DNA from 3 places in the Mesorhizobium sp. MC2-1-1 genome. Region 2 is predicted to be linked to each of the others. Evidence: predicted binding sites of a transcription regulator. Region 2 holds the regulator's gene; each other region holds the start of a gene.
What was found. Region 2 encodes PhoB, which activates phosphate uptake and scavenging genes when phosphate is short. Its sites were predicted from a motif close to TGTCATNNANCTGTCAT; they were not measured.
Positions count from the first base shown of each region.

Region 1: the regulator PhoB is predicted to act here: its motif matches at 4,162-4,178, upstream of ACR64R_RS26555 (ceramide glucosyltransferase).
Region 3: the regulator PhoB is predicted to act here: its motif matches at 5,732-5,748, upstream of olsB (l-ornithine N(alpha)-acyltransferase).

Region 1 is NZ_CP195205.1:5,381,985-5,392,263, reverse strand. It holds gene ACR64R_RS26575 (acetylornithine transaminase) at 311-1,510, shown strand; gene argF (ornithine carbamoyltransferase) at 1,528-2,439, shown strand; gene ACR64R_RS26565 (Hsp33 family molecular chaperone) at 2,563-3,591, shown strand; partial or broken gene apaG (Co2+/Mg2+ efflux protein ApaG) at 3,664-4,057, opposite strand; gene ACR64R_RS26555 (ceramide glucosyltransferase) at 4,377-5,522, shown strand; gene ACR64R_RS26550 (O-succinylhomoserine sulfhydrylase) at 5,558-6,748, opposite strand; SAM riboswitch at 6,805-6,882, opposite strand; gene ACR64R_RS26545 (2'-deoxycytidine 5'-triphosphate deaminase) at 7,020-8,114, shown strand; gene ACR64R_RS26540 (hypothetical protein) at 8,140-8,454, opposite strand; gene araD1 (AraD1 family protein) at 8,608-9,603, opposite strand; gene mmsB (multiple monosaccharide ABC transporter permease) at 9,875-10,279, opposite strand, start outside.
Region 2 is NZ_CP195205.1:3,962,890-3,973,168, reverse strand. It holds gene ACR64R_RS19650 (response regulator) at 1-1,393, shown strand, start outside; gene pstS (phosphate ABC transporter substrate-binding protein PstS) at 1,976-3,034, shown strand; gene pstC (phosphate ABC transporter permease subunit PstC) at 3,099-4,085, shown strand; gene pstA (phosphate ABC transporter permease PstA) at 4,089-4,940, shown strand; gene pstB (phosphate ABC transporter ATP-binding protein PstB) at 4,937-5,740, shown strand; gene phoU (phosphate signaling complex protein PhoU) at 5,761-6,468, shown strand; gene phoB (phosphate regulon transcriptional regulator PhoB) at 6,486-7,175, shown strand; gene ACR64R_RS19615 (ROK family protein) at 7,206-8,441, opposite strand; gene xylF (D-xylose ABC transporter substrate-binding protein) at 8,709-9,749, shown strand; gene ACR64R_RS19605 (sugar ABC transporter permease) at 9,981-10,279, shown strand, end outside.
Region 3 is NZ_CP195205.1:3,543,044-3,553,322, forward strand. It holds gene ACR64R_RS17545 (RsmD family RNA methyltransferase) at 1-807, shown strand, start outside; gene ACR64R_RS17550 (TrmH family RNA methyltransferase) at 809-1,669, shown strand; gene lspA (signal peptidase II) at 1,680-2,168, shown strand; gene acuI (acrylyl-CoA reductase (NADPH)) at 2,224-3,213, shown strand; gene ACR64R_RS17565 (ATP-binding protein) at 3,337-5,616, shown strand; gene olsB (l-ornithine N(alpha)-acyltransferase) at 5,812-6,687, shown strand; gene ACR64R_RS17575 (trimeric intracellular cation channel family protein) at 6,727-7,359, opposite strand; gene grpE (nucleotide exchange factor GrpE) at 7,449-8,081, opposite strand; gene ACR64R_RS17585 (hypothetical protein) at 8,299-8,499, shown strand; gene ACR64R_RS17590 (DJ-1/PfpI family protein) at 8,524-9,144, opposite strand; gene ACR64R_RS17595 (GMC family oxidoreductase) at 9,327-10,279, opposite strand, start outside.

The sequences.
Region 1 (10,279 bases), 1.4 Mb from region 2:
CCCGGCTCTCGCCGGGCAAACGACACCACATATATCGGGTGATTTAGATCCGCCGCACGAAATCTAGTTATTTCTCGACTACAAATACCTTATGCGCTGACTCGGTGACAAGAGTCCCCAGGGCAACACGATTCGGTTTTTTCGGTTTTCCCCAACTTGCCGGTGCTGCTCATGAGCCGGCGTGGCGTCGGAGGCATGCCACGCGCTTCTGCGTGACGTTTTCGTTGACTTCATGGCCGAAAAACATGATAAGCCGCAAAGGCCGCCGCATTGGCGGCTTTTTTGATTTCCGGTTCCGGAGACGCATATAATGAGCGGTTCGGCGCTTTTCGAGACCTTTGCTCGCGCACCCCTGGCTTTTGACCGTGGTGAGGGGACCTGGCTGGTCACCGACAGGGGCGAGCGATATCTCGACTTCGCGGGCGGCATAGCGGTGAACTCACTCGGCCACAGCCATCCGCATCTTGTCGCGGCGCTCACCGAGCAGGCAGCCAAGCTCTGGCATGTCTCCAACCTCTATGAGATCCCGGAACAGCGCCGGCTGGGCGAGCGGCTGGTCGAGGCGACCTTTGCCGACAAGGTGTTCTTCACCAATTCCGGCGCCGAGGCGCTGGAATGCGCGATCAAGACGGCCAGGCGATATCATTTCGTCAAGGGCCATCCCGAGCGTTTCCGCATCATCACCTTCGAGGGCGCCTTCCATGGCCGCACGCTGGCGACGATCGCCGCCGGCGGCCAGTACAAATATCTCGAAGGCTTCGGGCCCAAGGTCGAGGGTTTCGACCAAGTGGCCTTCGATGACATCGACGCCGCCGAAAAGGCGATCACGCCTGAGACCGCGGCGATCCTGATCGAGCCGGTGCAGGGCGAGGGAGGCATCCGCCCGGTGCCAACGCAATCGCTCAAGCGCCTGCGGCAGCTTTGCGACCAGCACGGCCTGCTTTTGATCTTCGACGAGGTCCAGTGCGGCATCGGCCGCACCGGTAAGCTGTTCGCGCACGAATGGGCCGGCGTCACGCCCGACCTGATGGCGATCGCCAAGGGCATCGGCGGTGGCTTCCCGATGGGCGCTTGCCTCGCCACGGATGAGGCGGCGACCGGCATGACCGCCGGCGTGCACGGCACCACATTCGGCGGCAATCCGCTTGCGATGGCGGTCGGCAATGCCGTGCTCGACGTGGTGCTGGCCGACGGCTTCCTCGAAGACGTGCAGCACAAGGCGCTGTTGTTGAAACAGGGCCTTGCGGCCGTCGCGGACGAGTTTCCCGATGTCATTGAAGACATAAGGGGTATCGGCCTGATGCTCGGCCTGAAATGCGCCATGCCGAACACCAAGGTGAACATGGCGTTTCGCGACCAGCACCTGCTTGCCGTGCCGGCGGGCGACAACGTCATCCGTCTCCTGCCGCCGCTCACCGTCACCGACGAGGAGATCGGCGAGGCGCTGAAGCGCATCCGTAGCGGCGCCAAGGGCCTGACCGACGCGATAGCGGCCGAAGCCGCGAAATAGTTTCTGGAAACCTGCCGATGAGTGTCCGCCACTTCACCGACCTGTCCGCCGTTTCCGCGGGCGACCTGCGCATCATGCTGGACGACGCGATGGCGCGAAAGACCAGGCTCAAGGCCGGCGAGCGTTCCAAACCGCTCGATGGCAAGGTGCTGGCCATGATCTTCGACAAGCCGTCGACGCGCACCCGCGTGTCCTTCGATGTCGGGATGCGCCAGCTCGGCGGCGAGACGGTCGTGCTGACCGGCACCGAGATGCAGCTCGGACGTTCCGAAACCATCGCCGACACGGCAAAAGTGCTGTCGCGCTATGTCGACGCCATCATGATCCGCACCACCTCGCATGACCGGCTGATCGAGCTGACGGAGAATGCAACGGTTCCTGTCATCAACGGGCTGACCGACGACACGCATCCCTGCCAGATCATGGCCGACATCATGACCTTCGAGGAGCATCGCGGCCCGGTGGCCGGCAAGACCTTTGCCTGGACCGGCGACGGCAACAATGTGCTGCACTCGCTCCTGGAAGCCTCGGCGCGGTTCCGTTTCAACGTCAATGTCGCGGTGCCGGAGGGCAGCGAGCCCTTCGAGAAATATGTCGACTGGTCGAAGGCCAATGGCGGGAAGGTCAGGTTCGCGCGTTCCGCTGAGGAAGCGGTCGACCAGGCCGATTGCGTGGTCACCGACAGCTGGGTCTCTATGGGCCAGGAGCACCGCGCCCGCGGTCACAACGTCTTCCTGCCCTATCAGGTCAACGCTGCGCTTATGGCCAAGGCCAAGTCCGACGCCTTGTTTATGCACTGCCTGCCGGCGCATCGCGGCGAGGAAGTCACCGACGAAGTAATCGACGGGCCGCATTCGGTGGTCTTCGACGAGGCCGAGAACCGGCTGCACGCCCAGAAGGCTGTGCTGGCCTGGTGCCTGGGCGCTTGATCCGACACGACTGGCGCCGACTGGTACCGGGGAGTGTCGACTTGATCCGGGGATATGTGATGCCTATTTGCGGGCCATCACGTAAATTGAACGCGCTTGGACGCATGCGGCTCATCGGGTTGCATGGCTGCGCCCCGGAGTTTTGTCATGTTGGAAACCCAGACCTTGGCTGAGCATAAACCCCAACTCGGTGAATTCGGCTTCGCCGGCGACGATCATGTCGTGCCTTACGAGGTAGCGCCGCTCGATGTGCGCGGCCGCACCGTGCAGCTCGGGACGATGCTCGACGCTATTTTGAGCCGCCACAATTATCCCGAGCCCGTCGCCCGCCTGCTGGCGGAAGCCTGCGTGCTCACCGTCCTGCTCGGCACCTCGCTGAAGTTCGAAGGCAAGTTCATCCTGCAGACCCGCACCGATGGCCCGGTCGACATGCTGGTGGCTGATTTCACGACACCGCATGCATTGCGCGCCTATGCGCGCTTCGATGCCGACCGGCTGCAGGCCCTGATCGACGCCAGCGAGACCTCGCAGCAGGCGCTGCTCGGCAACGGTGTGCTGGCCTTGACCATCGACCAGGGCGCACACACGCAGCGCTATCAGGGCATCGTCCAGCTCGACGGCACTTCCCTGGAGGATGCCGCTCGCACCTATTTCCGCCAATCGGAGCAGATCCCGACGGATATCAGGATGTCGGTCGCCAAGCTGGTCACGCCAGGTCCAGGCGGAGCGCGTGAGCAATGGCGGGCCGGCGGCATCCTGGCGCAGTTCCTGCCGCAGGCGCCGGAGCGCATGCGCATTCCCGATATTTCTGGGGGTGACGGCGACGACCGCGAGGTGACCGACCAGCCGGCCGACAATTCCTGGCAGGAATTGCTGGCGCTGCTCGGCACGATCGAGCAGACGGAACTGATCGATCCGACTGTGGGCGCCGAGCGGCTGCTTTACCGGCTCTTCCACGAGCACGGCGTGCGCGTCTTCCGCGGCGTGCCGGTCGACGACCGGTGCTCCTGCTCGCGCGAGAAGATCCGCGGCATCCTCGAGGGCTTTTCGGCCGAGGAGATCAAGGAGTCGACAGAGGAGGGTGGCATCCATGTCGCCTGCGAGTTCTGCTCGACGCAATACGACTTCGACCCGGCCGAGTTCGTGAATTGAGAAGGTCCCCTTCCTCTCCCCCGCTTTGAGGGGGAGAGGAACTCGAGTTCTTAATTCGAGGAACTCGAGTTCTTAATTCACCGTCCGCCTTGTCCCCGGCATGTCGAGCGAGAAGGCTGGAATGGCGATATCGAAGGTCTCGCCGCGGCCGTTGCGCATCGTGTAATGGCCGACCATGATGCCCGAGGATGTCGAGAGCGGGCAGCCTGATGTGTATTGATAGCTATCCCCGGGGTTGAGCTCCGGCTGGTCGCCGACGACGCCGGCGCCGCGCACCTCCTCGACACGGCCCTGGCCGTCGGTAATGTGCCAGTAGCGCGACAAAAGCTGGACGAACTCGTCGGAGCGGTTGTCGATCGTCACCTGATAGCCCCAGACGTAGCGGTTCTCGGAGGGGTCGGACTCTATCCTCCAGATAGAACGGCCTGACCAGCACTTCGATGTTGCGCGTCACTGCGCGATACATGGGCTACTCCGGTTGCCGCCGCGTGGAATATGCGCGGCGCTTCGCTGTTATCACGCGAGGCGCCGGTCATACCGCCAGCCTTTGCCGCACGTGCCGAAAAACAATGTCATTTAAGTGACACACGACAATGTTGGTGTGCACAGGCCATGCCGGGCGACTCGGGCGCTCCGTCGACTGATCAAACGGCCGCGTTCGGCCCAGAGCATCCAGGAAAAGTGTAAACGGTTTTCCGTCCGCAATTGCGTGAAAACAAAGAGATAGAGTGGTTCGCCGTTTCGCCGAAACGGTGAAACTCTCTGCCGGGAGTGACCATATCTCAATGGAACTGACTATCGCAGCCGCCTTGGGTTCGTCAGCCCTTCTTCTCGCCAATCTCGCCAGCATCCTGCTCGCCTCGTCGCGGCTTAAGAAGCGGCGTGTCGTTGCGCCCCCCTCCGGCCTGCGGCCGCCGGTTTCGATCATCGTGCCGTCGCGCGGCGTCGAGCCGTTCACGGAAGAGACGCTGCGGCGCGCCTTCTCGCTCGATTGGCCGCGCTATGAACTGATCTTTTGCGTTGCGCATGCCGAAGACCCGGTGGCGAAGCTCATCGATACGGCGATCGCGCTCAACCCCAAGGTTCCGGCGCGGCTTCTGGTCGGCGACGATCGCATCAGCGCCAATCCCAAGCTCAACAATTGCGTCAAGGGATGGCAGGCGGCGCGCTACGATTGGGCGATCCTCGCCGATTCCAACGTGCTGATGCCGGCGAACTACGTCCAGCAGATGATGGCGGCATGGCGCCCGGATACCGGCCTCGTCTGCTCGACGCCGATCGGCTCTCGGCCGGACGGTTTCTGGGCCGAGGTCGAATGTGCCTTCCTCAACACGCTGCAGGCGCGCTGGCAGTATGCCGGCGAGGCCCTCGGCCTCGGTTTCGCCCAGGGCAAGAGCATGTTGTGGAACAAGCCGATGCTGGATGCCAATGGCGGCATCCATGCCTTGGCCGCCGAGATCGCCGAGGATGCGGCGGCGACCAAGCTGGTCAACGGACTCGGTCTCAAGGTCAATCTCGTCGCCTCGCCGTTCGAGCAGCCGCTCGGCCAGCGCCGGCTCGGTGAGATCTGGTCGCGCCAGGCGCGCTGGGCAAGGCTGCGCCGCGTCACCTTCCCGCTGTTCTTCGCACCGGAGATCCTGACCGGCGCGGCATTGCCGCTGCTGCTTGGCCTGGTCGCGGCGGCGAGCGCCGGTGTCAGCCTGCCCACGGCGGCGCTCTGCGTGCTGGTCGTCGCCTATCTGCCGGAATGCCTGCTCGCCTGGGCAAAAGGCTGGTATCTGTCGCCGCTCAGCGTGACCGCGATGATCGTGCGCGACGTCATGCTGCCCGCCATCTGGGTGCGGGGATGGCTGGGAGGCGCGGTCGATTGGCGCGGCAATGCCATGACCATCCGCACCAAGGCGATGACCGAGCTGGAAGAAGGCGCCTGAACGGCACCCACGCTGTCCCTTCCTTGTGGCGTCCGCTATCTCGCCGCCTTCAGCGCCTGTTCGACGTCCTCCAGCAGATCGTCCGTGTCCTCAAGGCCGACGGAGAGCCTGAGCGTGCCGGGCCCGATGCCAAGCTCTGCCCGCGCCTCGTCGCTCAGGTTCTTGTGCGTCGTCGTCGCCGGATGGGTGATCAGGCTCTTGGCGTCGCCGAGATTGTTTGAGATCAGCACGATATCGAGCGCGTTCTGGAAGGCGAATGCCGCCTGCTTGCCGCCCTTCACCTCGAGGCAGATCAGCGTCGAGCCCCCGGACATCTGCTTCTTGACGATATCGGCCTGCGGGTGGTCGGCGCGGCCAGGATAGATGACGCGGGCGATCTCCGGCCTGCCGGCCAGCAAATCGGCGATCTTGCCGGCGCTCTCGGTCTGCTGGCGCACGCGCAGCGGCAGCGTTTCCAGGCCCTTCAACATCGTCCAGGCATTGAAGGGCGACAGGCTCGGCCCGGTGTGGCGGAAATAGTCGTGCAGGTTCTCGTCGATCCATTTCTTGTCGGAGAGGATGACGCCGCCGAGGCAGCGGCCCTGGCCGTCTATGTGCTTGGTTGCCGAATAGACGACGATATGGGCGCCGAGTTGCAAGGGCTTCTGTTGCAGCGGCGTGGCGAAGACGTTGTCGACGATCACGCGCGCCCCGATCGAATTGGCGAGCCTGGCGACCGCGGCGATGTCGACCACCTCCAGCGTCGGGTTGGTCGGGCTTTCCAGGAAGAACAGCTTGGTGTTCGGCCTGACCGCCCTCTCCCAGTTTGCAATGTCTCGCCCGTCCACCAGCGTCGCCTGGATGCCGTAGCGCGGCGCCAGCGTCTCGACAATCCACCGGCAGGAGCCGAACAGGGCGCGCGCGGCGACGATATGGTCGCCGGCCTTGACGCTGCAGAGCAATGCGGCGGAAACGGCGGCCATGCCGGAGGCCGTGGCGCGGGCATCCTCGGCGCCCTCCAGCGCGCACATGCGCTTTTCGAACATGTCGACGGTCGGATTGGCGTAGCGCGAATAGATGAAGCCGGGCTCCTCGCCCTTGAAGCGGGCCTCCGCGGCCTGCGCCGTCTCGTAGACATAGCCCTGCGTGAGGTACATCGCCTCGGCCGTCTCGCCAAATTGGGAACGCAGCGTTCCGCTGTGCACGAGTGCCGTCTGAGGTTTCCAGTTGCGCTTCTTGATGCTCATAGCCCTGCTTCCAGACACAAAAAAACCGGCCGCGAAGTCGCAACCGGTCCATATAGCCTTGCGGCTCGACGGTCCTTTAGCGACTTGTTTAACGTGGCTGCAAGCCGACCGGCCAAATCACCACGGGATAACGACCCTTTAGACCCGCGCGGCGCTTGCGTCAATTGCCGGCTTCATTAAGAGGTTTGTACCAGGCAGGTTCCGCAAAAGTGTCCAGCGGTTTTGCGGCAAGAACCTGCCACAAAGAGACCGGCCTCGATGGAGCCAGCCTTTGCGGCAGACAGGCATTCTTCCGGATCAGGAGATCGCGGCGCTGTTCAAGGCGAAAGCGCTGAAGTCGCCGCGCGCGCCGGACGCCGACCAGATCCAGCCGGCCAGCCTCGATCTCAGGCTCGGCGACAGGGCCTATCGCGTGCGCGCTTCCTTCCTGCCGGGGCCCGATCATCTGGTCGCCGACAAGCTCGAGCGGCTGAAGCTGCACGAGATCGACCTCGCCGGGGGCGCGGTGCTGGAAACCGGCTGCGTCTATATCGTGCCGCTGCTTGAAAGCTTGGCGCTGCCCGCCGGGGTTTCCGCCTCGGCCAACCCTAAGAGCTCCACCGGCCGTCTCGATATTTTCACGCGGGTGATGACCGACCGCGGCCATGAGTTCGACAAGATCGCCGCCGGCTATCACGGTCCCCTCTACCTCGAAGTCAGCCCTCGCACCTTCCCGATCGTGGTGCGCGCCGGCTCGCGCCTGTCGCAGATCCGTTTCCGCATCGGCAATGCGGTGCTCTCGGAGAACGAGCTACGCGATCTTCACCGCGCCGAGATGCTGGTCGCCACCGAGCCGCCCAACATTTCCGGCGGCGGCATCGCGCTTTCCATCGACCTCGACGGCGACAAGGACGGGCTTGTCGGTTATCGCGGCAAGCACCACACCGGCCTGGTCGACGTCGACAAGCGCGCCGCGCAGGATGTCGTCGATTTCTGGGAGCCGATCTACAAGAGCGGCGCCGGCGAGTTGGTGCTCGACCCGGACGAGTTCTACATTCTGGTCAGCCGCGAGGCCGTGCATGTGCCGCCGCTCTATGCCGCCGAGATGACGCCCTTCGACCCGATGGTCGGCGAGTTCCGCGTCCATTATGCCGGCTTCTTCGATCCGGGATTCGGTCACTCCGCAGCCGGCGGCAGCGGCAGCCGCGCCGTGCTCGAAGTGCGCAGCCACGAAGTGCCCTTCATCCTTGATCACGGCCAGATCGTCGGCCGCCTCGTCTACGAGCATATGCTGAAGCGCCCACAGGCGCTTTACGGCACCGATCTCGGCTCGAACTATCAGGCGCAGGGCTTGAAGCTCTCCAAGCATTTCCGTACGGCGCGGTGATTGCGACAGCTCAGCCTCGCTGGCGTTAGCCGCGAAATAGATATGCTTTCGCAGCGCCAAGACAGCCATAGAACTCGCCGATGAACAGCAGTTCGCGTACGGTCAGGCGCTTTCTGCCCCAAAATCCCCTTGTTTGGCTCTCGTCGTCTAGCGAGGCGCTTGTGCCGGACTGCAAAGGGAACAGTTGCTTGTCGAGGCATGCGAGGACGTAAGCTCGCGCGGAGTCGATGCCGCAAGCCTTGGCCTTGTCGTTGAGCCCGCTGGCCTGCAGCGCCGATGTCATGCGATCCGTGTTGCGCATCAGGAAGCCCACTTGCGGTTTGGAATAACCGGTGGCCATAAGCCGGCTCGTCATCGCCGATCGGGCTTGGCGGTAGGAGACCGGACTGCATTTGGCTGCGCCATAGGCGGTGGAGGACATAAAGACGAAGGCAAGGCCAAGGCCCATCAACGCAAAGCCGATCCGCTTTCGGTCCATCCAGCCCTGTCCGTTCTAGAGCGCCTTCACCGTCACCTTCACCGGCTTTTCGATCTCCAGCGGGTTGCGCAACGGCAAGCCGAAATCCTTGGCCTCGATCTCGAACACGTCGCCGGCTTCGGTCCTGATGCCGTCGGCGAAGGACAATGTAGCGGTGCCGAACATATGCACATGCACGTCGCCCGGCTGGCGGAAGGCCGAATATTTGAAGTGGTGGTGTTCGAGATTGGCGATGGTGTGCGACATGTTCGCTTCGCCGGACAGGAACGGCTTTTCCCAAAGCAGCTTGCCGTCGCGCCAGATGCGTGATGAGCCCCTGACATCGGCAGGAAGGTCGCCGATCAGGATTTCAGGTCCGAACGAGGCGTTGCGCAACTTGGAATGGGCGAGGAACAGATAGTTCACCCGCTCGGTCACATGGTCGGAAAATTCGTTGGACAGCGTGAAGCCGACACGGAACGGCGCGCCGTCGTCGCCAATGACGTAGATGCCGGCGATCTCGGGCTCCTCGCCGCCATCCTGCGCGAAGGCCGGCGACACCAGCGGCGCGCCCGGCGCCACTGCCATCGTGCCGTTGCCCTTGTAGAACCATTCGGGCTGCACCCCGACCTCGCCCTTGGCGGGCTTGCCGCCTTCGAGGCCCATGCGGAACATCTTCATGGAATCGGTGAGTTCCTCCTCGCCGCCCTCGCTGAGCTTCTTATGCATGGAATCGCGCGTCGCCGCGGAGCCGAGATGCGTGAGACCGGTGCCGGTGAGATGCAGATGCGCCGGATCGGGATGGTTGATGGGCGACACCAGCCTGCCCCTCTTGTAGGCGGCATCGAGGTCGACCGTCTCGCCATAGCCCTTGCGCTCGATCAGCGCTTCGAGCCCGGTGCCTGTCCGCGCGGCCTCCATTGCCAGCGAATAGACGCTGCGCGCGCCGTTGATGACCTTGGTCTTGCCGCCACCGTTGCGGGCGACGACGCGGATGGTCTCGGCGTCGTCGAGGATCTGGGAGATCAGCATGTTGAACCCTCTCTCATCTTGACTGGTCGAGGCCGCCTCGCAAGCAAACCTCGACCAGCGCGGCGTGGAGAAATCCAAGCCACGGTTGAAATTCTTCGTCCGGATTGCGCTCGCGAGTCTGGTCCTTGCCTGGACTTCTTGCGCCGACGGGTCTGCCGGCAGCTCCGCGATCTAGAACCCGTATGCCTCCTTAAATCCGCTTCCGGCCTTGGCCGTTGTCTTGATGCATGTCGTTTCCCCAAAACCGCCAGGCACTTTTGGGCAACATGCACTAGGCCTTGTTCTTGTTGTAGACGTCGAAGATGACGGCGCCGAGCAGCACAAGGCCCTTGACCACCTGTTGCCAGTCCACATTGACGCCCATGATCGACATGCCGTTGTTCATCACGCCCATGATGAAGCCGCCGACCACGGCGCCTATCACCTGGCCGACGCCGCCCATCGCCGAGGCGCCGCCGATGAAGACTGCCGCGATCACGTCGAGCTCGCTGCCCAGACCCGCCGCGGGCACGGCCTGACCGAGACGCGCCGCGATGATCAGGCCGCCAAGCGCCGACAGCACGCCCATGTTGACGAAGACGAGCAGCGTCAGTCTTTCGGTGTTGATGCCCGATAGCTGCGCGGCCTTGGCGTTGCCGCCCATGGCGTAGATGCGGCGGCCGATGGTCATGCGCTT
Region 2 (10,279 bases):
GGACGTGGCGACGCTGGTCTCGACGCGCGCAAAGGAAAAGGACCTGGAACTCATCGTCCGCGTTCAGCCGGGGCTTGACGGGCAGTTCGTAGGCGATGTCGGCCGCGTCAGGCAGATCGTCACCAACCTGCTCGGCAACGCGGTGAAGTTCACCGACGAGGGCCATGTGCTGGTCGACGTCGCGGGCGAGCGGGTTCCGGCCGGAACACGGCTTACCATCTCGGTCACCGATACCGGCATCGGCATTGCGCAGGACAAGCTGAAGCTGGTGTTCGAGAAATTCAGCCAGGTCGACGCCTCCTCGACAAGACGGCATGAAGGCACCGGGCTTGGTCTTGCCATCACCTCGCGACTGGTCGAGATGATGGGCGGCGAGATCGGCGTCGACAGCGCCGAAGGCAAGGGTTCGACCTTCTGGTTTACAGTGACGCTGCCCAGGGCCGAGCAGGTTGGCCAGCGCATCATGCCGGTCGACGTCACCGGCGCCCGCGTGCTCATCGTTGACGACAATGCCGTCAACCGCTCGATCCTGAGCGAGCAGATGGCGTCGTGGATGTTCGATTCCTGCGCGGCCGAAAGCGGCGCCGAGGGGCTGAAGGTGCTGATCGCCGCCGCCGCCTATGGCGTGCCGGTCGATTGCGTCGTGCTCGACTACCAGATGCCCGGCATGACCGGCGCCGAGATGGCGCGCATCGTGCGCGGCACGACGGGCCTGGCGCATACCCCCATCATCATGCTGACGTCGGTCGACCAGTCGCTTTCCAACACCACCTATCGCGACCTCGGCATCGACGCGCAGCTGATCAAGCCGGCGCGCTCCTCGATCCTCCTGGAAACGCTCGTCGCGACCATCCAGCGCCATCGCCAAAGCAGCACTGCCGTGCATCCACAGCCGGCAGGCCGCCCTGACGCACAGCAGGCCGCGACGGCGGCGCCAGACCGCGCCATGCTGCAGCCGCCGCCCGTGCGTGCGCGCCCGGCCGACGCGGTGCGCGGGCTCGATATCCTCGTCGCCGAGGACAATGAAGTGAACCAGATGGTATTCACCCAGATTCTCGGAGAGACCGATTACCGCTTCGAGATCGTCGCCAACGGCCGCAAGGCGCTCGATGCGTTCGGCAAGCTCAATCCGCGCATGATCCTGATGGATGTCTCGATGCCGGAGATGAGCGGGCTGGAGGCGACGGGCGCCATTCGCCGCATGGAGGAGGACATGGGCACGCATGTGCCGATCGTCGGCGTCACCGCGCATGCGCTCAAAGGCGACCGCGAGCGCTGCCTGGAGGCCGGCATGGACGACTATCTGCCGAAGCCGATCAGTCCGCGGGCGCTGCTCGAAAAGCTCGAGCGCTGGCTGGGCGCCGACGCGGAAGTCCGGCGCAACGCCGGCTAGAGGAGTTCAGCGGCGGGTCGATCGCCGGCCATTGGGATGGAGGACTACGGCGAGACTGCCGGGTCCAGCCGCCGCGCGCCGTCCTTGATGCGCTGACCGGGCGAAATCGCCGGCGGGCAAAAGGTGCTTACGTATGCGTATGGCGCGATCGCGCCATATCAAAACAAACGCCAAGCTCTGACAATCATCATATTGATTCCGCTTCGGTTACGGGCGGGAGCAGCGACCGCCAACAAGAAACAGCGTCGACTCTACCCCAACGGACCTGTTTTCGGCGACGGCCGTGCCATGATCCGCTCTGGCATAAAGGCAACGCGCTCTCGTCCGGATTTTATTTCCCGGCGGCCGCGATCCGGCCGCCGGGATAAATTTTGCTTCAAAAGCCAGGCAAGTCGCTGATTCCCACGGCAAACTCCGGCCGGTCCGTAGAGGCCGCCGAAGACCTCCCCAAGCATCCCCGTCCAGGCGTTACCGGGCTGACACGAAACTGTCATGTGACTGTAATAATCGAAGGCTATTGCCCTGACCGGGCGCCGATACAACGGGTGCCGAGAGACCATCTTCCGAACAGGAGCAGGCCACATGAGACATTTCATCCGCTCGGCGGCCGTTGCGATTGCAATGGCTGCGGCATCTACCCTTAGCATCTCCGCCGCGATGGCAGCCGACATTTCCGGCGCCGGCGCCACCTTCCCCTATCCGATCTACGCGAAGTGGGCCGACGCCTACAAGAAGGAGACCGGCATCGGTCTCAACTACCAGTCGATCGGCTCCGGCGGCGGCATCAAGCAGATCAAGGCCAAGACGGTGACCTTCGGCGCTTCCGACGCGCCGCTGAAGGGCGAGGACCTCGACTCCACCGGGCTTGCACAGTTCCCGATGGTGATGGGCGGCATCGTTCCGGTCGTCAACCTCGAGGGCGTCAAGCCGGGCGAACTGGTGCTCGACGGACCGACGCTGGCCGACATCTTCGCCGGCAAGATCACCAACTGGAACGACGCGGCGATCAAGAAGCTCAACCCCGACGTCAAGCTGCCCGACCAGGCGATCGCTGTCGTCCACCGTTCCGACGGCTCGGGCACCACGTTCAACTTCAGCTACTACCTGGCAGACGTCAGCGCCGACTGGAAGTCGAAGGTCGGCGTCAACACCGCGCTCGAGTGGCCGGTGGGCATCGGCGCCAAGGGCAATGAAGGCGTCGCCAACAACGTTTCGCAGACCGGCGGCGCGATCGGCTATGTCGAATACGCCTATGCCAAGCAGAACAAGCTGACCTACACCGACCTGATCAACAAGGACGGCAAGAAGGTCGAGCCGACGGCGGCGGCATTCTCGGCCGCCGCGGCCAATGCCGACTGGAGCTCGAAGCCGGGCTACGGCGTCATCCTTGCCAACCAGCCGGGCGCCGAAACCTGGCCGATGACGTCGGCCACCTGGATTCTGGTTTACAAGAAGCCCGATGATGCCGCCGCCACCAGCGAGGCGCTCAAGTTCTTCGCCTGGTCCTACGCCAAGGGCGATGAGATGGCAGCGAGCCTGGACTATGTCCCGATGCCCGACGCCGTCGTGAAGAGCGTCGAGGAAATGTGGGGCAAGGACATCGTCGACGCGAACGGCAAGCCGCTCTACTCCGGCATGTAATTCTCAGCGAATGGGGAGGGCGTCTCTGGCGCCCTCCCGTCTCTTTCGAAATGCGAGGGGCTAGATGACTGCCGTTTCCGAAGCCGCGACATCGTCCGCAATGCGGGCCAGGGAAGCGACAGTGCGCCGCTTCGCCTTAACCGACATGGTCTTCCGGGCGGCTACGCGCGCTTCCGCCATCCTCGTGCTTGTTCTGCTTGGCGGGGTAGCCATCTCGCTGATCGCCGGATCATGGGAAGCGCTGTCGAAGTTCGGCATATCCTTCCTGACGACCGAGTCCTGGAATCCGGTCACCGAGAATTTCGGCGCTTTGGCGCCCATCTACGGCACCATCGTCACCTCGACCATAGCCATCGTCATCGCCGTGCCGATCGGCATCGGCATCGCCGTCTTCCTGACCGAGCTCTGCCCGCGTCCACTGCGGCGTCCGATCGGCATTGCGGTCGAACTGCTCGCCGGCATTCCCTCGATCATCTACGGCATCTGGGGTCTGTTCGTCTTTGCGCCGTTCCTGCAGACGACGATCCAGCCGTTCGTCATCTGGCTCTTCAAGGGTATCCCCGGACTCGACAGCCTGTTCGCCGGCCCTCCCTACGGCATCGGCCTGCTGACCTCGTCGCTGATCCTGGCCATCATGGTGCTGCCCTTCATCACCTCGATCACCAAGGACGTGTTCGACACGGTGCCGGCGGTGCTGAAGGAATCGGCATACGGCATCGGCTGCACGACTTGGGAAGTGACCCGGCGCGTGACCATCCCCTATACGCGCGTCGGCATCATGGGCGGCGTGATGCTCGGACTGGGGCGCGCGCTGGGCGAGACCATGGCCGTCACCTTCGTCATCGGCAACGCGCATCGCATCAGTGCCTCGCTGTTCGCGCCGGGAACGACGATCTCGGCAACGATAGCGAACGAGTTCACCGAGGCCGACGGCAACCTCTACACATCCTCGCTGGTGTCGCTTGGTCTGATCCTCTTCATCATCACCTTCATCATCCTCGCCATCGCGCGCTACATGCTGTTGCGCATCGATAGCCGCACGGGAGCCTGACCGATGTCGGTAGCTATGTCGCTTCATCAGAGACGCAAGCGCAAGAACGCCGTGATGATGGCGCTCTGCGTCATTGCCGCCGGCATCGGCCTTGCCTGGCTGGCGCTGATCCTCGGCGCGCTGATCTACAAGGGCGTTTCCGGCATCTCACCCTCGGTCTTCACCGAGATGACGCCGCCGCCCGGCGACGCCGGCGGCCTGCTCAACGCCATCTACGGCAGCATCGTGATGACCGTCATCGGCATCGTCGTCGGCACGCCGATCGGCGTTCTGGCCGGCACTTACATGGCCGAGTATGGTCGCTTCTCGAAACTCACCACGGTGGTGCGTTTCATCAACGACATCCTGTTGTCGGCGCCCTCGATCATCATCGGCCTGTTCGTCTATGAACTGATGGTCCGGCCGATGGGGCACTTCTCGGCGATCGCCGGCGCCGTCGCATTGTCCATCCTGGTGATCCCCGTCGTGGTGCGCACCACCGAGGACATGCTCAACCTCGTGCCCAACGCGCTGCGCGAGGCGGGGACCGCCATCGGCGCGCCGCGCTGGGTGGTGATCCGTTCCGTCGCCTATCGCGCGGCCTTGTCCGGTATCGTCACCGGCATATTGCTGGCGATCGCTCGCATCTCCGGCGAGACGGCGCCGCTTCTCTTCACCGCGCTCAACAACCAGTTCTGGTCGAGCAATCTCAATGCCCCGATGGCCAGCCTGCCGGTTACCATCTTCCAGTTCGCTCTCAGCCCTTACGAGGAATGGCAGCAACTGGCCTGGACGGGCGCACTCATAATAACCCTGACGGTTCTCGGGTTGAGCGTCATCGCCCGCAGCCTGACCGGACGCAGAGAGGACAGATGAAACCGATGTTGTCCACCGACCTGAATACACCCGACACGATCGTCGAGAAGGCCAAGATCGAGGTCAAGAACCTCAACTTCTACTATGGCCAGTCGAAGGCGCTGAAGGACATAAACCTGTCCCTGCCCGAGCGCAGCGTGACCGCCTTCATCGGCCCGTCGGGCTGCGGGAAGTCGACGCTGCTGCGCGTGCTGAACCGCATCTACGAGCTCTATCCGAAACAGACCGCCGAGGGCCAGGTGCTGCTCGACGGCAAGAACATCCTCGACCGCTCGCAGGACCTGAATCTGCTGCGCACGAAGATCGGCATGGTGTTCCAGAAGCCGACGCCGTTCCCGATGTCGATCTACGAGAACATCGCCTTCGGCGTCAGGCTCTACGAGAAGATCAGCAAGGCCGAGATGGACAATCGCGTCGAACAGGCGCTGAAGCGCGCCGCGCTCTGGACCGAGGTAAAGGACAAGCTCAACGCCAGCGGCCTCAGCCTCTCCGGCGGCCAGCAGCAGCGCCTGTGCATCGCCCGCACCGTCGCGGTGAAGCCCGAGGTGATCCTGCTTGACGAGCCGGCCTCGGCGCTGGATCCGCTGTCGACGGCCAAGATCGAAGAGCTGATCGACGAATTGCAGGCCGATTACACGATCGTCATCGTCACCCACAACATGCAGCAGGCGGCGCGCGTGTCGCGGCAGACGGCGTTCATGTATCTCGGCGAACTGGTCGAGTTCGACCGGACCGAGAAGATCTTCACCTCGCCCCGCGAGAAGCGCACGCAGGACTACATCACCGGCCGCTTCGGCTGAGTTCATACGAGGACAACATCATGGCCGAACATACCGTCGCCTCCTTCGACGAGGATCTGAGGCAGATCAGCCGGCTCATCAACGACATGGGCGATCTCGCCGGCTCCATGGTCGGCGGCTCGACCCGGGCGCTGCTCGAAAGCGACAATGCGCTGGCGCAGCGCGTCGTCTCCGACGACGCCATCATGGACGCGCGCCAGCGCGAGCTCGACGACCGCGCCATCACACTGATCGCCAAGCGGCAGCCGATGGCGGACGACCTGCGCAACGTGGTCGGCTCGATCCGCATGGCGGGCGACCTCGAGCGCATCGGCGATCTTGCCAAGAACATCGCCAAGCGCGTCGGCTCGGTCGGCGTCGCCGCCGCGCCGCGCGATCTCACGCATTCTATCGATTCCATGGCGCAGATGGTGCTGATCCAGGTCCAGGGCGTGATCCAGGAATACATGGTCGGCGATGCCTCGGCGCTCGCCAAGCTGCGCAACGACGATGAACGCATCGACGTCAAATACACCTCGGTCTTCCGCGAGCTCTTGACCTACATGATGGAAGACCCGCGCAACATCACCGCTTGCACGCATCTTCTGTTCTGCGCCAAGAATCTCGAGCGTATCGGCGACCATGTGACCAACATCGCCGAGAACGCCTATTATGTGCTGACCGGCACGCAATTGCCCGCGAACCGTCCGAAGCAGGACGAGACGGCAATGTCGGCGCCGGCTGTCTGACGGAAAAGGTTACCCCGATGATCGCGCCACGAATCATGGTGGTGGAAGACGAGGAGCCGCTGGGGGTGCTGCTCCGCTACAATCTCGAATCCGAGGGCTACCAGGTGGAAGTGGTCACCCGCGGCGACGAGGCCGAAATCCGCCTTCAGGAAAACGTTCCCGACCTGCTCGTGCTCGACTGGATGGTGCCGGCCGTTTCCGGCATCGAGCTTTGCCGGCGTCTCAGGATGCGGCCCGAGACCGAGCGGCTGCCGATCATCATGCTGACGGCTCGCGGCGAGGAAAGCGACCGCGTGCGCGGCCTGTCCACCGGCGCCGACGACTATCTGGTCAAGCCGTTCTCGACGCCGGAGTTCATGGCGCGCGTCAAGGCATTGCTGCGCCGCGCCAAGCCGGAGGTGCTGTCCAGCGTGCTCAAGGTCGGCGACATCGTGCTCGACCGTGAATCGCACCGCGTTTACCGCAAGAAGAGCGAGATCAGGCTCGGCCCGACCGAGTTCCGCCTGCTCGAATTCATGATGCGCCATCCCGGCCGCGTGTTCTCGCGCAGCCAGCTGCTCGACAATGTCTGGGGCGAGACGATCTATATCGACGAGCGCACTGTGGACGTCCATGTCGGGCGCCTGCGCAAGGCCGTCAACAATGGCCGCATGCCGGATGTCATCCGCACCATCCGTGGGGCGGGCTACGCGATCCGGGAGGACTAGGGATACGTATCTCGGCGCTTGCACTCGCCACTATGCAACGTGCTTGCCCGCTCTCGCCTGGACGCCCGGCGCGAAAATCTCCTGGTCGACGAAGGTCAGAGCGCGCATGGCGCAGCCTTCGCGGATCAGTGGCAGTTCGTTCGGCTCGGTGTCGAAGGAGATCGATTTCGAGTGCTGGCCGCCGGCGGTCTGGGCGATCGCCTCCCTCAGCGCCGGCTCGATCAGGTCGAAGGCGGCCGCGCTGACGCCGACCATCGCGACGGGCGCCGGGTCGATGAGGGCGAACAGGCTGCCAAGACCGAAGCCAAGCGCCTCGCCTGCGCGGCGATAGGCCTCGCGCTCCAAGCCGTTCTCCTGCCGGGCCTTTGCCGCCAGCGCCCGCATGTCGGCGTCGCCGACGTCGGTCGGCGTTGCATCCTCGCTTATTCCCATGGCGCTGCGCCAGATCGCATAATTGCCGGCATAGGCCTCGACGCAGCCGCGGCGGCCGCAGCGGCAAAGCGCCCCGCCCGGCCGGTGGATCATGTGGCCGAACTCGCCGCCGGAGGAATGCGTGCCCATGAAAAGCTCGCCCTTCAGCACCAGGCCCATGCCGATACCGTGTGAGAGCAGGATCGCGATGAAATTGTCGCGATAGCGCTCGGGATCGCGCCATTGGAGCGCCACCGCCATCATGTTGCAATCGTTTTCCATCGTGGCCGGGATGCCGAACTCCGCCTCCAGTATGTCGGCGAAGGGAATGTCCGTCAGTGGCGTGATCGGCGACCACAGCATGGCGCGCGCTTGGGAATCGGCGATGCCCTGAATGCCCATGGCAATGCGGGCGACGCTGCCGACATCGAGGTCGGAATCCTCCAGCCGGCGCCTGACGATGGCGACGCATTCGCCGATCAGTTCGTCGCGCGGCAATGTCAGCGTGTCGAGTCGGCGCTGCTCCTCGGCGATGACCTGGCCGGCATAGTCGATGACGGCGACGGAGAGGAAGTTGAGCGACAGCACCACCGTCAGCACCGCGGCGGCTTCGGGGTTGAGCGCGAGACCGATCTGCGGCCGACCGCGTCGCAAAGCCGTCGGCTCGCTGGCCTTGCTTTCCGCGAGAATGCCCTCCTGGATCAGATCGGCGGAGATCGCCGAAATGGTCGAGTGGCTGAGCCCGGTGGTGGCGGCAATCTCCGTGCGGGACGGCTGGCCGGCGCGACGCACGGCCGCAATCACCATGGCGCGATTGCGCCGGCGCAAGTCGTCGTGGCGGATTCCGACCGACATCTCTCGCACGTCCTCCCGGGTCGTCGCGGCCTTGTGATGATGCCTTGGCCTGTCGCCGACACGCTATGGATAGTGGCAGAAGCCAAAGCCCATGTCATTATTTATTGCGAATGTCGAAAAAATCCCGGGACACATCAAAAGCCATCAGAATCCCGGTTGACAGGGCCGTTTTGCTGCACCACTATTTTTTTGAGGCTCGAAAAAAAGCCTCTTTGCCGGTCTTCGGACCAGTCTGGGTCGCGCCGCCGAGGGCGCAGGGAGGATATCATGAAGAAATTCGCAGCCGCCATCCTGGCGGGCGTTGCCATGTCGCTGACGCTGGCGTCGGTCGCCGAGGCGAAGGGCAAGGTGATCGGCGTCTCGTGGTCGAATTTCCAGGAAGAGCGCTGGAAGACCGACGAAGCGGCGATGAAGGCTGCCATCGAGGCCGCCGGCGACAAGTATATTTCGGCCGATGCGCAGTCCAACCCGGGCAAGCAGCTGACCGACGTCGAAAGCCTGATCTCGCAAGGCGCCAACGCGCTGATCATCCTGGCGCAGGACGCCTCGGCTATCGGGCCGGCTGTGCAGAAGGCCCTGGACGAAGGCATTCCGGTCGTTGGCTATGACCGCCTGATCGAGAACAAGGACGTGTTCTACCTGACCTTCGACAACAAGGAAGTCGGCCGCATGCAGGCCCGCGAGGTGTTCAAGGTGAAGCCGGAAGGCAATTACGTCTTCATCAAGGGCTCTGGCGCCGATCCGAACGCGGATTTCCTGTTCTCCGGCTCGATGGAAGTGCTGAAGGAAGCCATCGACAGCGGCAAGATCAAGAATGTCGGTGAGGCCTATACCGACGGCTGGCTGCCCGCCAACGCGCAGAAGAACATGGAGCAGTTCCTGACCGCCAACGACAACAAGGTCGACGCGGTCGTGGCAGCCAATGACGGCACCGCCGGCGGCGTCGTCGCTGCGCTGACGGCGCAAGGGCTGGCGGGCACGGTCCCGGTCTCCGGCCAGGACGGCGACCACGCGGCGCTTAACCGCATCGCGCTCGGCACGCAGACCGTGTCGGTGTGGAAGGATGCGCGCGAGCTCGGCAAGAACGCCGCCGAGATCGCATCGCAGCTCGCCGACGGCAAGAAGATGGGCGACATCGCCGGGGCCAAGGACTTCACGACGCCGGGCGGCAACACGGTCAAGTCGCTGTTCCTGACCCCGATCGCGATCACCAAGGACAATCTGAACGTCGTCATCGACGCCGGCTGGATCAAGAAGGATGAGGTCTGCGCGGGCGTTGCCGCCGGCAGCGTCAAGGTCTGCAACTGACGCTCTGCCGACTTTCGATCAAAATCCATGCGCCGCGGGCAGGAGCGGTTCAATGAACCGCTCCTGTTCCTTGTCTCCGCGATCCCGGACGGAAAACCGCTACGCATTTTTCCCGGGATTGCTTCAAGCCCGAGGCGTTCTCTCAAAAGATTTGTGTTTCCGCCCTTGGCGGATAGCTTCTAGGCTTGGTTCCGGCATCCGCGCCAGACGACAAGCCGGCGGGAGGAAATCATGACCGACACGACGTCTACCCCCCAGGCGGATACCGCGCGTGCATCGGAACTAAACGCCGTCGCCAGATTCCTGAAGGCGACCGAACTCGACACCCGCATGCTCGGCATGATCGGCGCGCTGCTCCTGATCTGGATCGGGCTGCATGTGATCTCCAGCCTGCGCCTTGGCGTCAATCCGCTCGATTTCGACAGCCGCACGTTCCTGACGCCACGCAATCTCTGGAACCTGTCTGTGCAGACTTCTGCCGTGGCGATCATGGCCTCCGGCATGGTGCTTGTCATCGTCATGCGCAACAT
Region 3 (10,279 bases), 420 kb from region 2:
GAGCAATATGGCCCCTACCGCATCGTGCGCCCCGAGGGTCAGGCGATCTGGCAGCGAGCCCTTCCCGCGAAGGAATGGGAGCGCGCCGACGCGATCTTCACCGGCGACACAGACGAGGAAGGCATGGGCCGCTGGCGCTTCCCGAAGGCGCCGCTCGGCGAAACCTGGCCGCTGAAGCATGACGGCATCGACTATCTCGGCCGCTTCACCTCGTTCCGCCATGTCGGCGTCTTTCCCGAGCAGGCCTCGCACTGGGACCATATGGCGGGGCTGATCGCGGCGGCCAGGCGCCCGGTCAAGGTGCTCAACCTGTTTGGATATACCGGCCTGGCCTCGCTGGTGGCGGCCCGTGCCGGCGCCGAGGTCACCCATGTCGATGCCTCGAAGAAGGCGATCGGTTGGGCGCGCGAGAACCAGGAAATGGCCGGACTTGCCGACAAGCCTATCCGCTGGATCGTCGAGGACGCCGTCAAATTCGCCGAACGCGAGGAACGCCGCGGCAGCCGCTACGACATCGTGCTCTTCGACCCGCCGGCCTATGGCCGCGGCCCCAAGGGCGAGGTCTGGCAATTGTTCGAGGACCTGCCCGGCCTCACCGACCTCTGCCGCTCGATCCTGACGCCAAAGCCGTTGGCCGTCGTTCTCACCGCCTATTCGATCCGCGCCTCCTTCTTCGCCATCCACGCGCTGATGCGCGATACCTTCGCCGGGATGGGCGGCACGGTCGAATCCGGCGAACTGATCATTCGCGAGAAATCCGCCGGCCGGGCGCTGTCGACCTCGCTGTTCTCGCGCTGGGTGGCTTGAAATGACGGCACATAACGGCGCTCGCCCTGTCGGGCAGGTCAAGGAAGTCACCAGTCTTGCCAATCCCCTGGTCAAGGACATCAAGGCGCTGGCGCTGAAGAAGTTCCGCGACCAGCAGAACGCGTTCATGGCCGAAGGCCTGAAGCTGGTCATTGACGCCCTCGATCTCGGCTGGTCGATCAGGACCTTGGTCTTCGCCAAGGCGGGCCGCGGCAACGCGGCCGTCGAGAAGGTCGCCGCGCGGACCGTCGCCGCCGGCGGCACTGTTTTGGAAGTCTCCGAAAAGGTGCTCGCGACAATCACCCGCCGTGAGAACCCGCAAATGGTGGTCGGCGTCTTTGCGCAGCAGACCGTGCCGTTGAAGGACATCCGCGCCAGGGACGGCGACGTCTGGGTTGCGCTCGATCGGGTACGCGACCCCGGCAATCTCGGCACAGTGATCCGCACTGTCGACGCCGTCGGCGCCAAGGGAGTCATCCTGGTAGGCGACACCACCGATCCGTTCTCGCTGGAAACGGTGCGCGCGACGATGGGCTCGATCTTCGCCGTGCCCGTCGCCAGGGCGAGCGAGCAAGCCTTCCTCGCCTGGCGGCGCGATTTTTCTGGTCTCGTCGCTGGAACGCATCTCAAGGGCGCGGTCGACTATCGCTCCGTCGATTTCTCCAGGGGCCCGGTGTTGCTGCTGATGGGCAACGAGCAGCAGGGCCTGCCGGACAACCTCGCCGAAAGCTGCGACCGGCTGCTAAGGATCCCCCAGGCCGGCCGGGCCGATTCGCTCAATCTGGCCGTCGCCACCGGCGTGATGTTGTTCGAGATCCGGCGCAGCGCGTTGAAGCTCGACCCCGCCACAGACCCGCGATGAGGAAACCTAAGTGAAATCCTGGTCCCCTTACGTCGTGCTGGTCGTCATCGCCATTGCGATCGACCAGTGGATCAAGCAGTTGGTCGAAAATGGTCTCGCCTTTCAGGAGAAGGTCGACCTTCTGCCTTTCCTGGCGCTGTTCCGCACCTACAACACCGGCATCGCCTTCTCGATGTTCCAGTCGTTCGGCGATACCGGCCTGGTCGTCGTCGCCGTGCTCGTCGTCGCCTTCGTGCTCTACCTTGCCACGCGCACGCCGGCCGGCCATGTCGTCGCTCGCGCCGGCTTTGCGCTGATCATCGGCGGCGCGCTCGGCAACCTCATCGACCGCGCCGTCTACGGCCACGTCATCGACTACATCTTGTTCCACACGCCTGTCTGGTCCTTCGCGGTGTTCAATCTCGCCGATGCCTTCATTTCGGTCGGCGCGGCGCTTGTCGTCCTGGACGAGCTGATCGGCTGGGGCCGCGAGGCGAAGCCCCAGGACCCAGGTAATTGACCTCGCGCGGTTGAAACCGCAGACTTTTCCGACAGCCAGAACCGAGGAGAAAAACGTGTCAGAAACCTTCAAAGCCATCCTCGTTTCGCGCGATGCGGACAAGAAGCAGTCGGTCGATGTGGTCGACCTCACCGAAGCGGATCTGATGGAAGGCGATGTCACCGTCGCCGTAGAGGCGACCACGGTGAACTACAAGGACGGGCTCGCCATCACCGGCAAGGCGCCGGTCGTGCGCCGCTGGCCGCTGGTTCCAGGCATCGATTTCGCCGGCACCGTGATATCCTCCTCGCATGCCGACTGGCGCAAGGGAGACAAGGTCATCCTCAATGGTTGGGGTGTCGGCGAGACGCATTACGGCGCCTATGCCGGCCGCGCCCGAGTCAAGGGCGACTGGCTGGTCCTGCTGCCCGAGGGCATGAGCGCGCATGACGCGATGGCTGTCGGCACTGCAGGCTATACGGCAATGCTCTCCGTCATGGCGCTCGAGCGTCACGGCATCGTGCCGGGCCGCGGACCGGTGGTGGTGACCGGGGCCGCCGGCGGCGTTGGCTCGGTCGCGGTCTCGATTCTCTCAAGCCTCGGCTACCATGTCATCGCCTCGACCGGCCGCAACGCCGAAAGCCCATATCTGATCGACCTCGGCGCGGCGGAGGTGATCTCGCGCGAGGAGCTCAGCCAGCCGGCGAAGCCGCTCGCCAAGGAGCGCTGGGCCGGCGGCGTCGATTCGGTCGGCAGCCATACCTTGGCCAATGTGCTGTCGATGACCTCCTATGGCGGCGCGATCGCCGCCTGCGGCCTGGCCGGCGGCATGGACCTGCCTTCCAGCGTGGCGCCCTTCATCCTGCGTGGCGTCTCGCTGCTAGGCATCGATTCCGTGATGGCGCCGAAGCCGGTCCGGCTCGAAGCATGGCGCCGCATCGCCGCCGACCTCGACCTCGGAAAGCTGTCGAAATTGTCGCGCACGATCGGTTTCGACGGCATTGTCGCCGCCGCGCGCGACATCGTCGAGGGCAAGGTCAGGGGCCGGGTCGTCGTCGATATGTAGCAGGAGCGATCTAGCGGATCTCCGGCTTCGTCCGCGTGGACGAGCGACCGTAATCCGCGCGTTCGCTAAAAATCGAACGATTCGTCCCAGTCTTCCATAATTTCTGTCTGGCATGGTTGCCGCATGATCGCGGACTCCGACGTCAAACAGGACAGCCAAGCCGCCGGCGCTGACGGGCCCGTCCCCGATGCGCCCAAGCGGCGAGTGCTCGTCGCGCCGCCGCTGGCTCCAGAACTGCCTGCCGCCAGTCACGACGGCCTGCCGTTCCTGACAATCGTCGCCATCGCCGTCATGGCCGGGTTGGCGCATCTTACCGGGGCGCCGATCATCGTCACCGTCGGCCTCGCCGCGGTTGCCCTAGCCGGCCTTGCCATGCATCTGCGCAGCCGTCGCGACGAGCAGCGCACCGCGGCGCTGCTCGACGAGACCGCCGCGCGCAGCCGCGCCGAGATCGAGACCCTCGCCGACCGCATGTGGGAGATGCAAGAGAGCGAGGAGCGCTTCCGCGGCCTGATCGACGCGCTCGGTGACCTCGTCGTCCATCGCGACCGCGATGGCCATATCGTCTATGCCAACAGCGTCTTTGCCTCGCTTGTCGAGATCGACCCGCGCGATCTCGCCGGCAAGACCTTGTCCGATCTCGGCATCGATGTCGGCATCGTTCCCGACGCCGCTTTCTCCGATCATGAGTGCCTGAGCTCCACCGATGTCGCAATCCGCACGCAGAACGGGCCGCGCTGGTTCTCCTGGATCGAATTGTCGGTGCGCGACAAGGACACGGGCGCCGTTTCGCACCGGGCGATCGCCCGCGACATCACCGCCCGCAAGCGCGCCGAATCCTCGCTGATCACCGCGCGCGAGCGGGCCGAATATGCCAGCCAGGCCAAGTCGCGATTCCTCGCCACTGTCAGTCACGAGATCCGCACGCCGATGAACGGCATCATGGGCATGGCGAAGCTGCTTGCCGATACCGACCTGTCGCCCGAACAGCGCACCTATGTCGGCGCGGTCTCCACCTCGGCCAGCGCGCTGCTCGCCCTCATCGAGGACCTGCTTGACTATTCCAAGATCGAGGCCGGCCGCTTCGAGCCCGAGCCGCAGCCGACTTCCTTGCGCGAGATCGCCGACAACATCATCGAGCTTCTGGCCGCGAGGGCCTTCGCCAAGAACATCGGCCTCGGCTGCCATGTCGAACCCGACGTGCCGCAGATGATCACGGCCGATCCCGGCCGCGTGCGCCAGGTGCTGCTCAACCTCATTGGCAACGCGGTGAAGTTCACCGACACGGGCGGCGTGCTGCTCACCGTGGCGCGCGCCCGCACCGAGACCAGCGACCGGATCCGCTTCACGGTCTCCGACACCGGCCCCGGGCTGCGGGAAGAGGACATGGAGCGCATCTTCGAGGAGTTTGAACAATCGGATGGCACCTCAACCAGGGTGCATGGGGGCGCCGGCCTCGGCCTTGCCATCTCCAAGCGGCTTGCTACGGCGATGGGCGGCACGATCTCGGTCTCGAGCCGGCTTGGCGAGGAATCCGAATTCGTGCTCGAGATACCGTCGGTCGCGGCGACCGAGCCGCCGCCGCACCGGGACAACATCCTTGCCGACCGGCGAGCGGTTATCGTGTCGAAGAACGCCATCGAGGCAGATGCCATCGCCCGCACGATCCGAGCCCATGGCGGCATGGTCGAGGCGGCGGCGACACCGAGCCAGGCCGCACCGTTCGCTGCCGGCTGCAACGTGCTCCTGATCGACGCCGCGCTCGAAAGCAGCGACGGAAGGCTGCTCAAGCGACTGCGCGACTCAGGGTTTGCCGATTGTGAAGCCATCACCCTGATCGCGCCGACGGACCGTGGCATGCTCGGCGAGTTCCGGGCCAGCGGCTACGCCACCTTCCTGGCCAGGCCGGTGCGCGGCGAGACCCTTTTGCGGGTGCTGCTGACCAGCCATGGCAGCGTGCTGGCGCAGCCGCGGCCGGAGCCGCGAGGCGCCTCCTCGGTGCGCAGGCGCGACCGGGGCCTGTCTGTACTGATCGCCGAGGACAATGATATCAACGCCATGCTCGCCCGCGCCACGCTGATCAAGGCGGGGCATCGCGTCAAGATCGTCGGCAACGGCAAGGCTGCGGTCGAGGCTGTTACCGATGCCGGCCTCAAATCCCGCTTTGATGTGGTGTTGATGGACCTGCATATGCCCGTCATGGACGGACTGGATGCGATCGCCGCCATCCGTCGCCATGAGGAGTCCCTGGCGATGCCGCCGATCCCGATCATGGTGCTTTCGGCCGACAGCCAGGAAAAGACCCGGCATGCCGTGCTCGCCCACGGGGCCAGCGGCTTCGTGACCAAGCCGCTCGACCCGGACGTACTCGTCCAGGCGGTTGAGGGCCAGGTTGCCGCCTGATCAAATTTTTACCCCCCGAAAACCTTGGGGTGCCTGACTTTCGCGGCTGTAAGATAGCCGGTTGAGGGTATTGTCCAGCCGACAAAGTATTGCCCGCTAGGCCGTATCACGGTACTGTCACAATCCTGTTGCACCTAGACCGTATCCCCGTGCCAAGAGGGATGGCTCGAAGGAGAATCACTCGTGCATACAGTCATGCCTGAATGTGACACTCGGCCGAACGCTGGCGGCGCCCTGCTCGCTGCCCGGACCGCCGACGCCGTCGCAAACGGTGCTCCACTGGGCCGGATCGGCAACCTCGAAGTGCGGCTCGCCCGCAACGAGGCTGAGATCGCAGCAGCCCAGGAAGTCCGCTATCGGGTATTCTATGACGAGCTTGGCGCAAGGAAGGATCTGTTCCAGGCGCAGGACCGGCGCGACGCCGACCGTTTCGATCCGCTCTGCGATCACCTTCTGGTGTTGGATACTTCCCTTCCCGGTCCCGAGCACCGCCGCATCGTCGGCACCTACCGCTTGCTTCGGCAAGAGATCGCAGCGGCCGCCGGCGGATTCTATTCCGAGGGCGAGTTCGAGCTGACCAAGCTGATCGCGCGGCATCCAGGCCAGCGCTTCCTCGAGCTCGGCCGCTCCTGCGTTCTGCCGGAATACCGCTCGAAGCGCACCATCGAGGCGCTCTGGCAGGGCATCTGGGCCTACATCAACCACTACAGCATCGGCGTTATGACGGGCTGCGCCTCCTTCCATGGCGTCGTACCGGCGGCGCATGCCGAGGCGCTGACCTATCTCGCCCATCACTGCCGCACGAACTCAGCCTGGGATGTCCGCGCTGTTCCGGGACGCTACTGTGCAATGGACCTGATGCCTATCGAGGCGGTGAACGCCAAGGCGGCGATCGCGGCCATGCCGCCGCTGGTCAAGGGTTACCTGCGCGTCGGCGCCCGCATCGGCGACGGCTGCGTCATCGATCACGAATTCTCGACGGTCGACGTCTTCGTCGTCATGCCGGTCAAGGAGATCGGCGCTCGCTACGTCAACTATTATGGTGGCGAGGGCCAGCGTTTCGCTGCGTGAGTGGTAGGAACCATATCGCTGACTATTCCCTGCTCCCTCTCACGGAATATCTTCAGGCCTGCGCCCCGGGCGGCTCTTGTAGGCGGCGAATGACCAACCGAATTTGAGCGCCCCGCCGCGCACCACCAATGCGCCCGCGAAGCCGAGCAGGCTGGACGCCAGAGCCGACAGGCCGGCAAGGTCGCCAAGGGTGAAAATGGCGGCGCCGGCAAGGGCGGCCGTGACGTAGATTTCGGGCCTGAGCAGCACCGAGGGCTCGCCGGCAAGCAGGTCGCGCAATATGCCGCCGAAGGTCGCCGTCAGAACGCCCATGATGACCGACACGACGGGCGAGCCGGTGATCGCCAGCCCCTTGGCCGCGCCCATCACCGCGAAGGCGGCAAGGCCGACCGCATCGAGCCAAAGCAGCAGCTTGTAGCGGGATTCGACCCGGTGGGCGCTGAAGAACACCGCCACCGCGACGGCCGCGCAGATCAGCACATAGCCGCTATTGGCGACCCAGAACACGGGCAGGTTGAGGATGACGTCGCGTAACGTCCCGCCGCCGATGCCGGTGACGCTGGCCAGGAACAGGAAGCCGATTATGTCGAGCTGCTTGCGCGATGCTGCAAGCGCGCCCGTCGCCGCGAAGACGGCGACGCCGGCGTAATCTAGCAACGTGATGGGGTTCATTTAGGTGAATGGCGAAATGGTGAATGGGCAACTAGCCTAGCACGCACCCAAGCCCATTCACCATTGACTATTCACCATCCGCCACGTTGTCACGCATCCCTCTCGGCCTGCTCGTTCACCGGACCCGGCTCGACCTTCGCCTCGGCGCCCGCCTTCGGACCGCCCTTGGCGACACCGACCATCGCCGGCCGTAGGACGCGCTCGCCGATCGAATAGCCCGGCTGCACCACCTGGACGACGGTACCGGCCGGAACCTGCGGGTTGGGCACCTCGAACATCGCCTGATGGAAGTTCGGGTCGAACTTCTCGCCTTCGGGCGCGAGTTTCTTGACGCCATGGCGTTCCAGCGCCGACAGCATGGCGCGCTCGGTGAGGTCGACGCCCTCGATAAGCGCCTTGAAGCCGGCATCGCCGGATACCTTCACCTCGGCCGGAATCGCATCGAGCGCGCGGCGCAGATTGTCCGACACCGACAGCATGTCGCGTGCGAAATTGGCCACCGCGTAAGTGCGCGCGTCATGCACGTCGCGCGCGGTGCGTCGGCGCAAATTCTCCATTTCAGCCGCAACGCGCAGCGCGCGGTCCTTCAGTTCCTCGTTTTCCTTCAGCAGCCGCACAAGCGCCTCATAGTCGCCGTCGACACCGCCTTCGGTACGCTCGCCCGTAGCCTGGGTGGCCTCTAAATCTTCGGGCGTGCGTTCGTCTTTTGCCTGGTCGCTCATCGCGTTTCCCATCATTCGGATTGGTCTGGATTTGCGCCCGATATCGAGGTTTGGAGGCCAAAAATCAAGGGGCAAGCGCTTGCGGCGTAGGTCGGGCGATCATTCTAAATTAATTCAAATTTTACCGTATCGCGCGGCTTTGCTTGCCCTCAATTGCCGTTAGGGGAACCATAAACGGGCTGGAGGAGTTTCGAAGCCGACACAGGATTTTGGGACTATGAACGGCAACAATGGCAACCGGCGCCCCGAATTGGCCAACCATATCAGGCGGCAGGCGAGTAGCGAAGCAACCAAGCGCCTTCTGCGCGCGTTGCCGGCATTCCGCCTGGAAAAGGAAATACCCCGGCGACTGAGCGATCTGCTTGACCGCCTCGACGGCGCCGAGGCCAAGAATGCAGGCGGCGGGCGACGTCAATAGCCGCGCGCCGCGATCGACAAAGTTTCAGGCCGCCTTCCTCTCGTCTCGCATCAGCGCTTCGCCATGGCGGATCTCGGTGCCGAGCACCTTCAGGCATTCGCGCATAAAGGCGGCAAGGCCCGGCCAGCCCTTGGCTGAGACCAGATTGCCGTCGACATGTGCGCCAGTCGGGGCGACATCGACATAGATGCCGCCGGCGAGCGTTACTTCCGGCTCGCAATATTGCAGCGCCGCCACTTGCCTGCCGCGCACAACCCCATCGACCGCGATCAGGATCTGCACGCCGTGGCAGATGGTGAAGATGGGCTTGCCGGTGTCGTGGAAATGCCTGACGAGCGACTGCACCCGCTTGTCGATACGGATATATTCCGGCCCGCGCCCGCCGGCCGCGTACACCGCGTCGTAGTCGGCCGGGTTCACCTCGGCGAAGGTCTTGTTGAGGGTGTAATCGTGGCCGGGCTTTTCCGTGTAGGTCTGGTGACCTTCGAAGTCGTGAAGCGAGGTCTTCAGCACGTCGCCCGCTTTCTTGTCGGGGCAGACGACATGGACCGTGTGCCCAACCGCGTGCATGCCCTGTTCAAAGACGAAAATCTCATATTCCTCGCTGAACTCGCCTACGAGCATCAAAATCTTCTTGCCTGCCATGCCGTTTCCTCCCTTAGCCGGCTATTTATTTCGTCGCAAAACAATCATCTTATCCTAAAGGCAAGACAGCGGAAGGAGAAGCATAAACTGCAGATTGGTCTGACCAGATTGACCGAAATCGGCGACGCCTTCTCCGCGGCGACAGGAAATGAAAGAAGCTGGTCGGACCAAGCGAGCAGAAATCAGGCCGCAGCCCGGATCAGGTCCGCCGCCTTCTCCGCGATCATGATCGTGGGCGCATTGGTGTTGCCGCCGATCAAGGTCGGCATCACCGAGGCATCAACCACACGCAGCCCTTCCAGCCCGCGAACCCTGAGCCGCGGATCGACCACGGCCATGTCGTCGACACCCATCTTGCAGGTGCCGGCGGGGTGATAGATCGTGTCGGCGCGCGCCCTGATATGCGCCATCAGCTCGGCATCGCTCGCAGCGCCGGCGGTGTAGATTTCCTTGGCGCGATACTTCGCCAACGCCGGCGCCTCCAATATCGCGCGCATGATCCGCACACCCTTGAGCAGAAGATCGCCGTCGCGCTCGTCCTCGAGGAAGCGTGGATCGATGCGCGGCGGCGCCAGCGGATCCGCGCTCGTCAGCCCGACCTCGCCGCGCGAATGCGGCCTCAGCACGCAGACATGGCAGGAAAAGCCGTAGCCCATATGCAGCTTGCGCCCGTGGTCGTCGACAATGGCGATGCAGAAATGCAGTTGCAGGTCGGGACGCTCGATCGTCGGATCGGATTTGAGGAAGGCGCCGCCTTCGGCATAGGGCGTGGCGATCATGCCGCCGCCGTCCCTGCGCCAGCGCAGCGCGTGCCGGACCAGGCCGGACATGCCGGCGAGGCCGATGCCGACCAGATCCGTCTCCCGCGATTTCCAGGCGAGGATGAAGTCAAGATGGTCTTGCAGGTTTTTGCCGACGCCGGGCAACTCGTGCACGACCGGGATGCCGTGCGCCGCAAGCTCGACCGCCGGACCGATCCCCGACAAAAGCAGCAGTTGCGGCGAACCGAACGCCCCGCCGCAGAGGATCACCTCGCGCTTTGCCTCTGCCACAGCCTCGCTTCTACCGGTGCGATAGCGCAGGCCCGTGGCGCGCTTGCCATTGAGCACGATGCCCGTCGCATGCGCGCCGGTGA